3 regions of the Marinobacterium sp. xm-m-383 genome follow, and region 2 is predicted to be linked to each of the others. Evidence: predicted binding sites of a transcription regulator. Region 2 holds the regulator's gene; each other region holds the start of a gene.
The links. The regulator FNR, encoded in region 2, switches genes on or off when oxygen is low (the NO sensors DNR and NnrR bind a similar motif). The targets are predictions, from matches to a motif close to TTGATNTANATCAA.

Region 1: XMM383_RS02990 (YdcH family protein) is a predicted target of FNR. The motif match lies at 2,156-2,169, and genes of this name have one in related genera.
Region 3: XMM383_RS04860 (cytochrome ubiquinol oxidase subunit I) is a predicted target of FNR. The motif match lies at 2,366-2,379, and genes of this name have one in related genera.

What each region holds. Positions count from the first base shown of each region.
Region 1 is NZ_WBYT01000001.1:628,852-633,100, reverse strand. Features, by position in the region: gene XMM383_RS03000 (BolA family protein) at 1-261, shown strand, start outside; gene aroA (3-phosphoshikimate 1-carboxyvinyltransferase) at 786-2,063, opposite strand; gene XMM383_RS02990 (YdcH family protein) at 2,234-2,470, shown strand; gene XMM383_RS02985 (5'-nucleotidase C-terminal domain-containing protein) at 2,652-4,249, opposite strand, start outside.
Region 2 is NZ_WBYT01000001.1:246,052-250,300, reverse strand. Features, by position in the region: gene hemN (oxygen-independent coproporphyrinogen III oxidase) at 1-1,346, shown strand, start outside; gene fnr (fumarate/nitrate reduction transcriptional regulator Fnr) at 1,468-2,229, shown strand; gene XMM383_RS01195 (adenine phosphoribosyltransferase) at 2,243-2,785, shown strand; gene XMM383_RS01190 (alpha/beta hydrolase) at 2,862-3,740, shown strand; gene XMM383_RS01185 (thioredoxin fold domain-containing protein) at 3,766-4,170, shown strand.
Region 3 is NZ_WBYT01000002.1:246,012-250,260, reverse strand. Features, by position in the region: gene modA (molybdate ABC transporter substrate-binding protein) at 1-561, shown strand, start outside; gene modB (molybdate ABC transporter permease subunit) at 554-1,246, shown strand; gene modC (molybdenum ABC transporter ATP-binding protein) at 1,243-2,325, shown strand; gene XMM383_RS04860 (cytochrome ubiquinol oxidase subunit I) at 2,471-4,039, shown strand; gene cydB (cytochrome d ubiquinol oxidase subunit II) at 4,042-4,249, shown strand, end outside.

The DNA of each region.
Region 1 (4,249 bases), 380 kb from region 2:
ATGGAGTTAGAGAACGAAAGCCACATGCACGGTGGTAACCGTTTGGATACTCACTTCAAGCTCGTCGCCGTTAGCGATGATTTTGAAGGTAAGCGCCTAATTCAGCGCCATCAAACCATTTTTGGTCTGCTGTCAGACCTTATGCAAAACCCCATTCATGCACTCTCAATGCATCTATACACCCAAGCAGAGTGGGCCGAAAAGTCTGGTTTAGTTCCAGACAGCCCCAAGTGTATGGGTGGTTCAATGCACGATAAGTAGTGTTTCGGTGACAGGCCTTCAGCCTGTCATCCGCAGGTTAGCTTTACTACCTTTCTGGAAATCGCTGGGAAAGTGGATGTCAGGCTAAAGCCAGACACCGGTGCTAATAGCTAAATTCACATTAAGACCTATCGCGGCCTTTTCTAGACCGCTCCAACAATGTGCCAGATTCAAATCCCGTGCCAGTCGTCCACGTCCGATCGAGAGTGAGTACGATGATTTTTTACGGTTAAGAGTTCAATCGGCTGAGGCCGGGATGGCCGAAGTCTGCAACGGAGGCAGGAGCCGACTTATTGCCATGGAAGGCATGTATTCCGTTAATGCAGGAGCAATTAACGGTTTGCAGTGTCCTATTGGACTTCAGTGAAAAATCATTGAACGGAGCGTGCCGCAGGCCGAGTGAGCGTGGTCAGTTTTTGCTTACTTTTTGCTGACCAAAAAGTAAGGCTGGCCGCCTTTAGGCGAGTAGAATGTTTTAAAGTAGAGGTGACAGGCTGAAAGCCAGTCACCACCTAAAGGGCAGGTTACTTCGTAACCTCAGCAAACAGATCAAAATACTCTGGGAAGGTTTTGCTGGTACAGCCCGGGTCATTGATGATGATCTCGCTGTTGCCGAATGATGCGAGTGAGAAGCACATGGCCATGCGGTGATCATCGTAGGTATCGATCGCGGCGCTCTGGATTTCGGCTGGTGGTGTAATCTCGATGAAATCTTCACCTTCCACCACTTCCGCACCCACTTTACGCAGTTCGGTTGCCATTGCGGCTAGGCGATCGGTCTCTTTGACGCGCCAGTTGTAGACATTACGAATGGCTGTAGGGCCTTTTGCGAACAGGGCGGTTGTGGCAATCGTCATTGCAGCATCGGGAATGGCGTTCAGATCCAGGTCTACACCGTTCAGTTCGCCTTTAGAGACCTCTACCCAAGTTGGGCCATAAGTGACCTTAGCACCCATCTTACCGAGCACTTCAGCGAAGGCTTTGTCGCCTTGTACCGATTCAGAACCGACGCCGTAGACGCGAATCGTTCCGCCAGCAATAGCCGCTGCAGCTAGGAAGTAGGAGGCTGATGAGGCATCACCTTCAACCATCACTTCACCGGGCGACTGGTAAGTCTGTCCGGCTCTAACGACAAAGCTCTGGTAGTTGTTGTTCTCGACCTCAACACCAAACAGCTTCATCGAGTGCAGGGTGATATCGATGTAAGGCTTAGAGACCAGCTCGCCATCGACAACGATCTCTAGATCCTGCTGTGCCATTGGAGCGGCCATCAGTAGCGCAGTCAAGAATTGGCTCGAGATGTTGCCTCGAATCGATACTCGTCCGCCTTTTAGCTGTTGAGCGTTAATCTTTAGTGGCGGGTAGCCTTCATCTTTTAGGTACTCAATATCAGCGCCAATTTGACGCAGAGCATCAACCAAGTCCTCGATAGGACGCTCGTACATGCGAGGTTCACCGGTCAGTGTGAACTCACCTAAACCAAGGCACAGTGCGGCGGTTAGTGGGCGCATTGCAGTACCGGCGTTGCCCAGGAACATCTCAGCACTTTGCTGCTTGAAAGGACCTGCCACACCGGTGACAACGCACGAGCGACGATCATCAGCTAGCTCATAAGAGACACCCAACGTTTTTAGTGCATTCAGCATGTGGGTAACGTCTGCGCTGTCTAGCAGGTTGGTTACCTTGGTTTCACCTTCCGCCAGTGCAGCTAGAAGAAGAATTCGGTTTGATAGGCTTTTTGAGCCTGGCAGTTGAACGTCACCGTTTGCAAAATCGCGAGGTTGGAGTGAAAGAGTTTCCATAATCTTAAAAGTGTAGTTGATCGCCAAAAAAGGATCGAAAAAGGTACAGGTAAACGTCTGTTAAGTCCATTGTTCAGAGAGATTCGTTTTAATTGATTTCAATCAATGGACGATGGAGAAGAGTAGGGCATATTAGAACCATCAACACTGTATGGAATTAGGAGTAAAAAATGATCGGAGAACACCACGATCTAGTTCATGAACTTCCAGAGTACCGCGAACGTATTCATGAGCTTAAAACATCAAACAACCACTTCTCTCGTCTGTTTGATGAGTACCACGAAATTACTAAGCAGGCTGAGCTTGCTGCAGCTGAAGTTGAACCGACCACGACCAGTCGTGAAGAGGAACTTAAAAAGCGTCGTCTTGAACTGAAAGATGAGCTTTTCAAAATGCTTCAGGGTTAACCCTTTTCATTGTCCTTTCGTTGCTTGAACGTTACCCGTCTTTTTAGGCGGGTTTTTTTTGCTTCAATTTTTTGTTGGAGCGATCTTAAAAAGGTCGCGATATTCTGAACTGCTATTTGTCCAGGTTTCTCATAGCAATAAAAAACCCGCACTAGGCGGGTTTTTTTAATGGGGTAGGCTGTTATGCCCAATCACCTGGGTAGTCAGCGAAACCTGGGTTGTCAGAGACACCCACCACTTTAGGGTTGTTCACCTTAGGTAGTTTGATCACCATGTTCTCATCGCGTTCTGCTTTTAGGTAGTCAGCAATGATATCCCAGAGTAGTCGACCCTCTGGTGTGCGGTTAACAGTTGCCCAACCAGAGACGCTGTAGTTCTTGTCATCAGCAATCACTTCACCGTTGTCTAGGCGTACTTCAGAGATACGCTGGCCAAGTGGTTTGGTTGGATCGATGGTGTAGTCAAGACCACCCACGCGAACCATGTCGCCACCTGATTGTAGGTATGGATCTGGATCGAATAGGTTGTCGGCAACGCCTTCAAGCATCTCTTTGATCGCTTTACCAGTCATCTCTTGAACGTAAGTTTCAGAGTAGGTTGTTGCACACTGGCTCATGACATCTTCCATTGTGATCCACTCACCCTCTAGAGTAGTGGTACCCCAACGAACGCCGGCTGATAGTGCGATGTCTGCCTTGTACTCCCAACGAAGTGCGTTACAGATAACTTGGTCCCAAGTGCCCATGAAGTTACCGCGACGGTAAAGAGTACGATCCGCTTTAGCCAGTTTCTCTTGAAGAATCTCTTCGAAGGTTTTGCCGACACGGATTGGGTTGTTCTGCCACTTCTTGTTACGCGCTTCGATGATGTTCTCATCGTAACGACCTTGGCGCATCTGGTTGATGTACGCTTCCATCTCACCGTCAGCTTCAAGCCAATCAGAGATAACAGGTAGCTGTTTGTAAGTCATGTTGGTGATCTGGCCATCTTCGATCGAGAAGTCCATACAGCCGACAAACTTACCGTTTGAACCTGCGTTGGTTACCCAACATTCGCCACCGTCAACGTTCTTAACTTTGATCGGTTGTGGAACACCATCGTGAGTGTGACCGCCGAATACAGCATTCAGGCCAGGAACACGTTCAGCCATCTTGATGTCGACGTCCATACCGTTGTGCGATACAAGAACAACCGCGTCTGGCTGCTCCTCTTCACGGATCTGCTGAACAAGCTCGATCATCTCTGGTTCACGAAGACCGAAAGACCAGTCTGGGAAGAACTCTTTAGGGTTGGCGTTTGAGGTACGTGGGAAGGCTTGGCCTACTACAGCGATACGCTTGCCGTTGATCTCTTTAATCACGTATGGCTGGAACGCATGACCCGTATCTTCGTCGTACAGACCACGGCCATCGAAACGCTCAACCATTTCGTAGTACTCATCACCAAACAGTGAGTCTTCTAGTACTTTAACGTTCTGACCGATGAAGTCACCTTTGAACAGAGCAACGTTCGAAAGAACTTCCTCTTCACGGTAGGTGAACTCCCAGTGACCAACCATAACGTCGATGCCAAGAATGTTAGATGCCTCAACCATGTCGACACCACGTGTCCACAGTGAAGTACCCGATCCCTGCCATAGGTCACCACCATCAAGGGTTAGTGTGTTTTGGCGTCCGCCCGCTTGATCGCGTAGACGATCTAGAAGTGTTTTAACGTGTGCGAAACCGCCCGTACGACCGTACTTCTTAGCTTCTTCTAGGAAGTTAAGGTAGGTGTATG
Region 2 (4,249 bases):
TTCGCCGTTATGATTTAGCAGGTCCACGCTACACCTCTTACCCAACCGCACTGCAATTTACTGACACTCCAGACAGTGTCAAAACGCTCTCTAAAGCGATCAGTGAGCGCGACAGTCGTAAGCCTTTATCACTCTATATTCACATCCCCTTCTGTGCACACGTCTGCTACTACTGTGGATGCAACAAAGTGGTCACAAAAGATCGTTCCCGCGCAGAACCCTACCTTCAGACGCTGTTAAAAGAGATTAAACTGCGCAGCGCTGAACTGGGCAGTGACGTTCAAGTGGATCAGCTTCACTGGGGTGGTGGTACACCCACCTTCATCGATGATGAGCAGACCGCTCGCTTAATGCAGGCACTAAAAGAGGCCTTCAAACTGCGTGATGATGATCAGGGTGACTACGCCATCGAGATCGACCCTCGTGAGATGACACCTGGCCGCTTAAAACTGCTGCGTGAATTAGGTTTCAACCGCATCAGCATAGGGGTTCAGGATGTTAACGAAGCGGTTCAAATCAAGGTAAACCGCGTGCAATCTCTAGAGATGACAACGGACCTTCTTAAAGAGGCGCGTGAACTGGGCTTTCGCTCAATCAATGTCGATCTAATCTATGGCTTGCCGCTGCAAACTGAAGAGAGCTTTGCCGAGACCTTGGACCGAATTCTAGAGCTACGACCCGATCGTCTCTCGGTATTTAACTATGCTCACCTACCCGAGCGTTTCAAACCGCAGCGTCGCATCAATGCCGATGAGTTACCCGACGCGCTCACTAAACTTGCGATTCACCATCAAAGTATTGAGAATCTGACGGCAGCGGGCTACCGCAACATTGGTATGGATCACTTTGCTCTGCCAGACGACACACTGACACAACACCAAGATGATGGAACGCTGCACCGTAACTTCCAGGGCTATACCACTCACTCACAGTGTGACCTAATTGGTTTAGGCGTCTCATCTATTAGTCAGATTGGCGATTACTACCTACAGAACAGCCCTAACATTGAGCGCTACACTCAGGATATTGAATCTCAGGGCTCAGCATTAACCAAAGAGTACTGCCTCAATGAGGATGACAAAATTCGCAGAGCGGTGATTACCCGCCTGATCTGTGACTTCCAACTCGATTTTGCCGATCAATCCAAAGCGCTCAATATCGACTTTAAAGAGTATTTTGCTAACGAATTAAAACTGCTTGAGCCGATGGCACAGGATGGCCTGATTCATTTAAGAGAGGATGGAATGGATGTCACCGCCGCTGGGCGTTTGTTGATTCGTCGAATCTGCATGACCTTTGATGCCTATATCGATCACTCAGAACAGCGATTTTCTAAAATCATCTAATCCGATTTTGCACAGTAAATTTAACTAAAAGTGGACCGTTAAAAAGTCCACTTTTTTATCTAAATTGACTTGGGTCAATAAAGCGCTTTTGGATATACTGTCAGGCAACTAAGGAGCAGTTATGTCTGACACCAAAAACATCAAACTCGCCAGCATCGGCCAGGTAAGCTGTAACACCTGCAGCTTGAGTACACTCTGCTTGCCTGTCTCTCTAAACGACGAAGAGGCGCTTCGCCTCGACGATATCGTTGATAAGAGCAAACCACTTCACAAGGGCGACTTCCTGTTTAGACAGGGTGAAGAGTTCACGTCACTGTTCGCCATTCGTGCGGGGTCGTTAAAAACTTACTCTGTAAACCCTGAGGGAGAAGAGCAGATCAACGGTTTCTACTTCCCAGGTGAACTGGTTGGCCTAGCCGGATTCGATTCAGGCAGCTACCCAATGTCGGCTAAGATGCTTGAGACGACCACTGTCTGTGAGATCCCTTTCTCACGCTTGGACGATCTGGCAGGTCAAATGCCAGAGCTGCGTCGTTCTGTGATGCGCTCTATGAGCCACGAGATCAGCGATGACCAACAGATGATGATGCTGCTCTCTAAAAAGACGGCGGAACAACGTATCGCAACCTTTATTTTCAAGCTGTCGCAACGTTATGCCCTGCGTGGCTACTCTGCACAATCCTTCCGACTTTCGATGTCACGTAACGAAATAGGCAACTACCTTGGCCTAGCGGTCGAGACGGTCAGTCGAATCTTTACACGCTTCTCTTCACAAGAGCTGATTCGTGTTGAAGGTAAAGAGCTGGAAATTCTTGATCAAGCAGCGCTGCTGGATGCGGCAGGTGAAGCACCTAGCCCAGAGTGCAATCAACACCACGGTTAAATAAGGATCTTTAATGTCTTACGACGAGCACTATGTAAAATCGGTTGTCCGCTCTATTCCAGATTGGCCAGAGCCTGGCATTCTGTTCCGTGATATTACGCCGATTTTTCAAGATCCACGTGCCTCTCGCATGGTCGCAAACGCCTTTATTGATCGTTACATGCAGATGGATATTACCCACATAGCCTGTATCGATGCTCGAGGTTTTCTATTTGGTGCGATTATTGCGCACCAGCTGAACAAGCCTCTGATTTTGGTTCGTAAAAAAGGCAAGTTGCCCGGTGAAACGATTCACCAAGACTATACGCTAGAGTACGGCACAGCCTCCGTGGAGATTCAGAAGGATGCCGTTACCGCTGGCGACAAAGTGGTATTGATCGATGACCTTATTGCCACTGGGGGCACAGCACTGGCGGCCTGCACACTGATCAACGGTCTAGGGGCTAGCGTTGTTGAGGTGGCAGCGCTGATTGACCTGCCAGACCTTAACGGATCACAAAAAATCCAAGACACCGGCGTCCCCGTATACTGTTTACTGGCCTACGACGGTCTCTAATAGAAACCGAGGTTTAGCCACCTCGGTTTTTTTATACCTATTAACGATAAAAATTTTAAGTTTAATGGAGTTTTAAATGCTTCGACTATCGACCACCCTACTCGCTGCATCACTCATGGCTGCAACTGCACAGGCTGAACAGGTTCAGATACCGTTTGAGGGTTTAACACTGAACGGCAACCTTGAACTGACGGCTGATAAATCCCTGGCAGACGGTGTACTGATGCTGACGCACGGCACCCTGGCTCACAACGAGATGGAGATCATCAGCTACGTGCAGGAACAGATGGTCGATTACGGCATCTCTACTCTAGCCATCAACCTGAGTTACGGCCTAGATAACCGCGAATCAGCGATGTACGACTGTACCCTTCCGGCTCAACACACCATGCAGCAAGCACTGGCTGAAATGGATGCATGGCAAACCTGGCTAGATGGACAAGGCGCAGGCGATCGTTGGGTAATGGGTCACTCGCGTGGCGGCAACCAGACGGCTCAGTTTGCTGCAGCTAACCAAGATAAGATCAAAGGCCAAGTTCTATTAGCACCTGCAACTTGGGACTACACTAAGACCATAGAGGGTTATGGCAAACGCTATGAAACGCCTATCGAGCCGATTCTAGAAAAAGCTAAGGGAATGGATCCTAAGGCGATGATCGATGGCATCAGCATCATCTACTGTGAGAACAGCGGTGCGTCAGCTGAAGCGGTCCTAAGCTACTACGGTAACTACCCTGAGTACGACACACCCACCGTGTTAAAAGAGACTAACATCCCTACTCTGGTCATCGCAGGCAGCTTGGATACCGTGGTTGCAGATCTTCCTGAAAAGATGGAAAGTATCGACAAAGAGAACATTGAACTAGTAGTCGTTGAGGATGCGGATCACTTCTTCTTAGATCTGTTTGCCGACGAGGCGGTGGAATATGCGGTCGATTTTATCGAAAACCTGTAGTGCACTTCTTCTCAGCTTGGGCCTTATGATAAGCGCCCAAGCCGAGGTAACACTTAAGACAGCCACAGATCTTCAGTCGCTTGGTAAAGCGAACCCAAATGAAGTGATTGTTCTGTTGGTCTCTCAGGATGGTTGTGCCTTCTGTGTTACCGTCAAAGAGGACTTCCTAAAACCTCTTTTACAAACGAACGATGCACCCCCTATTCAGGTACTGGATCTGAGCAACCCTACTCCCGTCATCAACTTTGATGGCTCAACGGGCTCGGCAGAACAGGTCGCTAAGAGCTTGGGTGGACGCTTCACCCCGACCATTCTATTTGTCGATGCAAAGGGCGAGACTCGCGCTAAAAAGATCGTCGGTGTGAACACGCCAGAGTTCTACGGTTACTACATCGATGAAGCGATTAAATCGGCTCGTAACAGCTTTTAACCTCAGAAACTAACCGCAAGCAGAGGGCTCTCTGCTTGCATCCCTTCTATCAGAGCAACATAATAGCGCCCCTTCACCT
Region 3 (4,249 bases), on a different contig from region 2:
GCACCAGCCGATATTTTCATCTCTGCCAACACTGCCTGGATGGATTACCTATCTGATAGGGCGCTAATTAATGAACCGACTCGCTTCAACCTTGCCAGTAATCAGTTGGTACTGATAAGTCATACTCCAGACGCAAAACTCACCCTCACCAGGTCGCAAGAACTGCTCGATTGGCTGGACAATGAATACCTGGCCATGGGTCTTGTGGAATCTGTACCTGCTGGCATTTACGGTAAGCAAGCACTTACTTATTTTGATCTTTGGGACCCCCTTAAGCAGCAAGTCGCTCAATCAGACAATGTGCGGTCTGCACTTGCATTAGTTGCTTCAGGTGAAGCACCTTTAGGGATCGTCTATCACTCGGATGCGGTGGCTGAACCCAAGGTCTCAATAGCTGCCACCTTCCCTACAGAGTCCCATGACAGAATTCTATATCCGGTTGCGGCTGTTACAGAGAGTGATAAATCAACCGCGGCATTTTTAGAGTTTTTGCGCTCAGAGCAGTCTAGGGCGATACTAGAGCGCAACGGCTTTTTAATGGATTCGCAACAACGTGACTGATTGGCTAGGCCCCAACGAGTGGGCGGCAGTTCTCCTATCAATTAAGGTAGCTTTTTGGGCAACACTGCTTAGCCTGCCTGTGGCCATTGGCGTTGCCTATCTTCTGGCGAAAAAGGAGTTTGCAGGGAAACAGCTTCTCAACGGAATTGTCCATCTACCCTTGATCTTACCGCCCGTTGTAACGGGTTATCTGCTGTTAATGACCTTCGGAAAACGCACGCCTGTCGGATCATTCCTTGCTGAGTGGGGAATTGAGTTTGCTTTCCGCTGGAGCGGTGCCGCATTAGCAGCAGCCATCATGGCTTTTCCATTACTGGTTCGCGCTATTCGTCTCTCCATTGAAGCCATTGATCCTAAATTAGAGGAAGCGGCCGCAACCCTGGGTGCCTCAAGGCGCTGGGTGTTTATCACCATCACCCTACCTTTAATGCTTCCTGGTGTGATCGCCGGCTCCGTTCTGGGCTTTGCCAAAGCGATGGGTGAGTTTGGAGCCACCATCACCTTTGTATCGAATATTCCAGGTCAGACTCAGACACTCCCTTCGGCTATCTATGCGTTTCTTCAGGTACCCGGTGGTGAAAGCTCTGCGACCAAACTGGTGATCATCTCTATTATCATTGCGATGAGTGCACTTCTTGCCTCTGAATGGCTGTCACGTCGTATGAGCCGGAGGTTGCAGTCATGACACTGTCAGTCACTTTGCAGCAGTCGATGCCAAACTTCTCGCTTGATATAGCCTTTGAAGCCCCCAGTGGCATCACGGTTCTATTTGGCGAGTCAGGTTCAGGGAAAACCACCACAATCAATGCGATAGCCGGCTTGCAAAGCAACAGCCAAGGCCGCGTCACTCTGTCCGATCGGGTGTTATTTGATAGCGCTTCAAACACGAGCTTAAAGCCCTATCAACGCAACATTGGCTACATTTTTCAAGAGAGCCGACTCTTTCCACATCTGACAGTAGAGCAGAATCTAAATTACGCGAAACGCTTCAATAAGGTCGACAAAAGCGTCGATTTTTACCAGATCGTCGAACTTTTAGGTATAAAACCCCTACTTAGGCGAACGCCAAATTCACTCTCTGGTGGTGAAAAACAGCGTGTTGCGATTGGTCGTGCGTTATTAAGCGCACCAGATCTTATTCTGGCCGATGAACCCCTTGCAGCACTCGATGGCGCCCGAAAAGCGGAGCTACTCCCCTACTTCAAAAAATTAAACCGGGAATTGGGTATTCCTATGCTCTACGTAACCCACTCACCCGAAGAGGTATTAGAGCTGGCTGACCATGTCATCGCACTGGAGCAGGGCCGCATTGTGACTCAAGGGCCTGCGCGAGAGGTGATGGCCAACAGCAAGGTCGCGCGAACCGCCAATCGTGCGATCAAGTCGACACTGACAACCCAGTTAGTGGCACAACACCCCGATGGACTGTCCGAGCTTCAAGTGGCCAGCGAAACACTCTATGTGCCGACCCTTGATGCACCCATAGGTTCAGCGGTCTGCCTTGAACTGGTCGCGAACGATCTAATCCTATCGACCGCAAAAGTGGCAGGCATCTCTGCCTTGAATCAGGTTTCCGGAAGGGTTGAATCCATTGAAACGACTTCATCGAGTGATGTACTTATTAACGTGTGCATTGCAACAGATATCGTCTCAACACACATCACCAAACGCTCCCTTAACAATCTAAACCTCAAGATCGGCGATCCCTGCGTTCTGATCATAAAATCGGTCAACATCTGCCCCTCTAACCGCTGCCAAGGTTGAGATTTTCTCAACTAGTCGTGAGCATTTATCGTTAAGACTTTAGATATATATCAATTACTTTTGACTATATAACCGATTACAATTCTGAAACTTTGTGCAGTGCACATAATTTTTGTGCTTAATTTGTCTACTGGAGGCATCCCCGATGATTTCAGAATCGGTTGTGGAACTATCGCGTTGGCAGTTTGCTATTACCGCGATGTATCACTTTCTATTTGTACCACTGACCCTCGGTCTATCCTTCCTGCTGGCCATCATGGAATCTGTCTATGTCATGACCGGCAAGCAGATCTACCGCGATATGACCAAATTCTGGGGTAAGTTGTTCGGTATTAACTTCGCGCTAGGTGTGACCACCGGTTTGACCATGGAGTTCCAATTTGGAACCAACTGGGCCTACTACTCGCACTACGTGGGCGACGTCTTTGGTGCACCGCTGGCGATTGAAGGTCTGGTAGCCTTCTTCCTTGAATCCACTATGATCGGCCTGTTCTTCTTCGGTTGGGATCGCCTGAGCAAGGTACAGCACCTTGCTGTGACCTGGTTGGTCGCACTGGGCTCTAACTTCTCTGCGTTGTGGATTTTGATCGCCAACGGTTGGATGCAGAACCCTGTTGGGGCCTACTTCAACTTTGAAACCATGCGCATGGAGATGGACAGCTTCGCGGAAGTCCTGCTAAACCCAGTGGCGCAGGTTAAGTTTGTTCACACTGTCTCTGCAGGTTATGTAACGGGCGCTATCTTCGTTCTAGCCGTCAGCAGCTACTTCATGCTGCGTAACCGTGACATTCCATTTGCACGTCGTTCATTCGCGATCGCTTCAGCCTTCGGTTTAGCCTCTGCGATCTCTGTCATCGTGTTAGGTGACGAATCTGGCTACGAAGTGGGCGAAGTGCAGAAGGTTAAATTGGCAGCGATCGAGGCGGAGTGGGATACACACCCAGCACCTGCAGCCTTTACCGTTGTCGGCCTTCCCAATGAAGAGACCATGACAACTGACTACGCTCTGAAAATTCCGGGCGCCTTGGGTCTAATTGCAACCCGCTCCTTGGATGAGGAGGTTACCGGTATTAAAGATCTAGTGGCTCATGCTGAAGATCGCATTCGCAACGGCATTGTCGCTTATGGCCTTCTAGAGAAACTGCGTAACGGTGAAGACACTCCTGAAAATCGTGCTGCGTTCTCTAAAGTCAGCGTTGATCTGGGCTACGGTCTGCTGTTGAAGCGTTACACGCAGGCGGTTGTTGACGCGACCGAAGAGCAGATCAAACTGGCGGCTCGGGACACCATTCCACAGGTGGCTCCGATGTTCTGGACCTTCCGTGTCATGGTCGGTGCAGGCTTTACGATGCTGCTTCTATTTGTCCTAGCCTTCTACTACACCGCTAAGCGTAAGGCTTACCAGACACGTTGGTTGCAGTGGTTCGCACTGCTCTCTCTACCGCTTCCTTGGATTGCCAGTGAGATGGGTTGGTTCGTTGCTGAATTTGGCCGTCAACCTTGGGCGATCGGTGAAATTCTTCCGACCTATGTCGCAACCTCTCACCTAACTGAGACGGATCTGTGGATGAGCTTGGCGGGCTTTATTGGACTCTACACTCTGTTCTTGGTCATCGAGATCTACCTGATGGTGAAATACATCCGCAAAGGCCCAAGCGCCTTGCAGACTGGCCGTTACCACTTTGAACAGAACACAGCGACTCAAGGAGCTTAATGATGTTTGATTACGAAACGCTTCGACTTGTTTGGTGGCTGCTGGTTGGTGTACTGCTGATTGGTTTTGCCATTGCAGACGGCATGGATTTGGGTACTGCTATGATGATCCCTGTATTGGGTAAAACGGACACTGAGCGCCGCGTCATCATCAATACCATCGGGCCTCACTGGGACGGTAACCAGGTGTGGTTAATCACTGCCGGTGGTG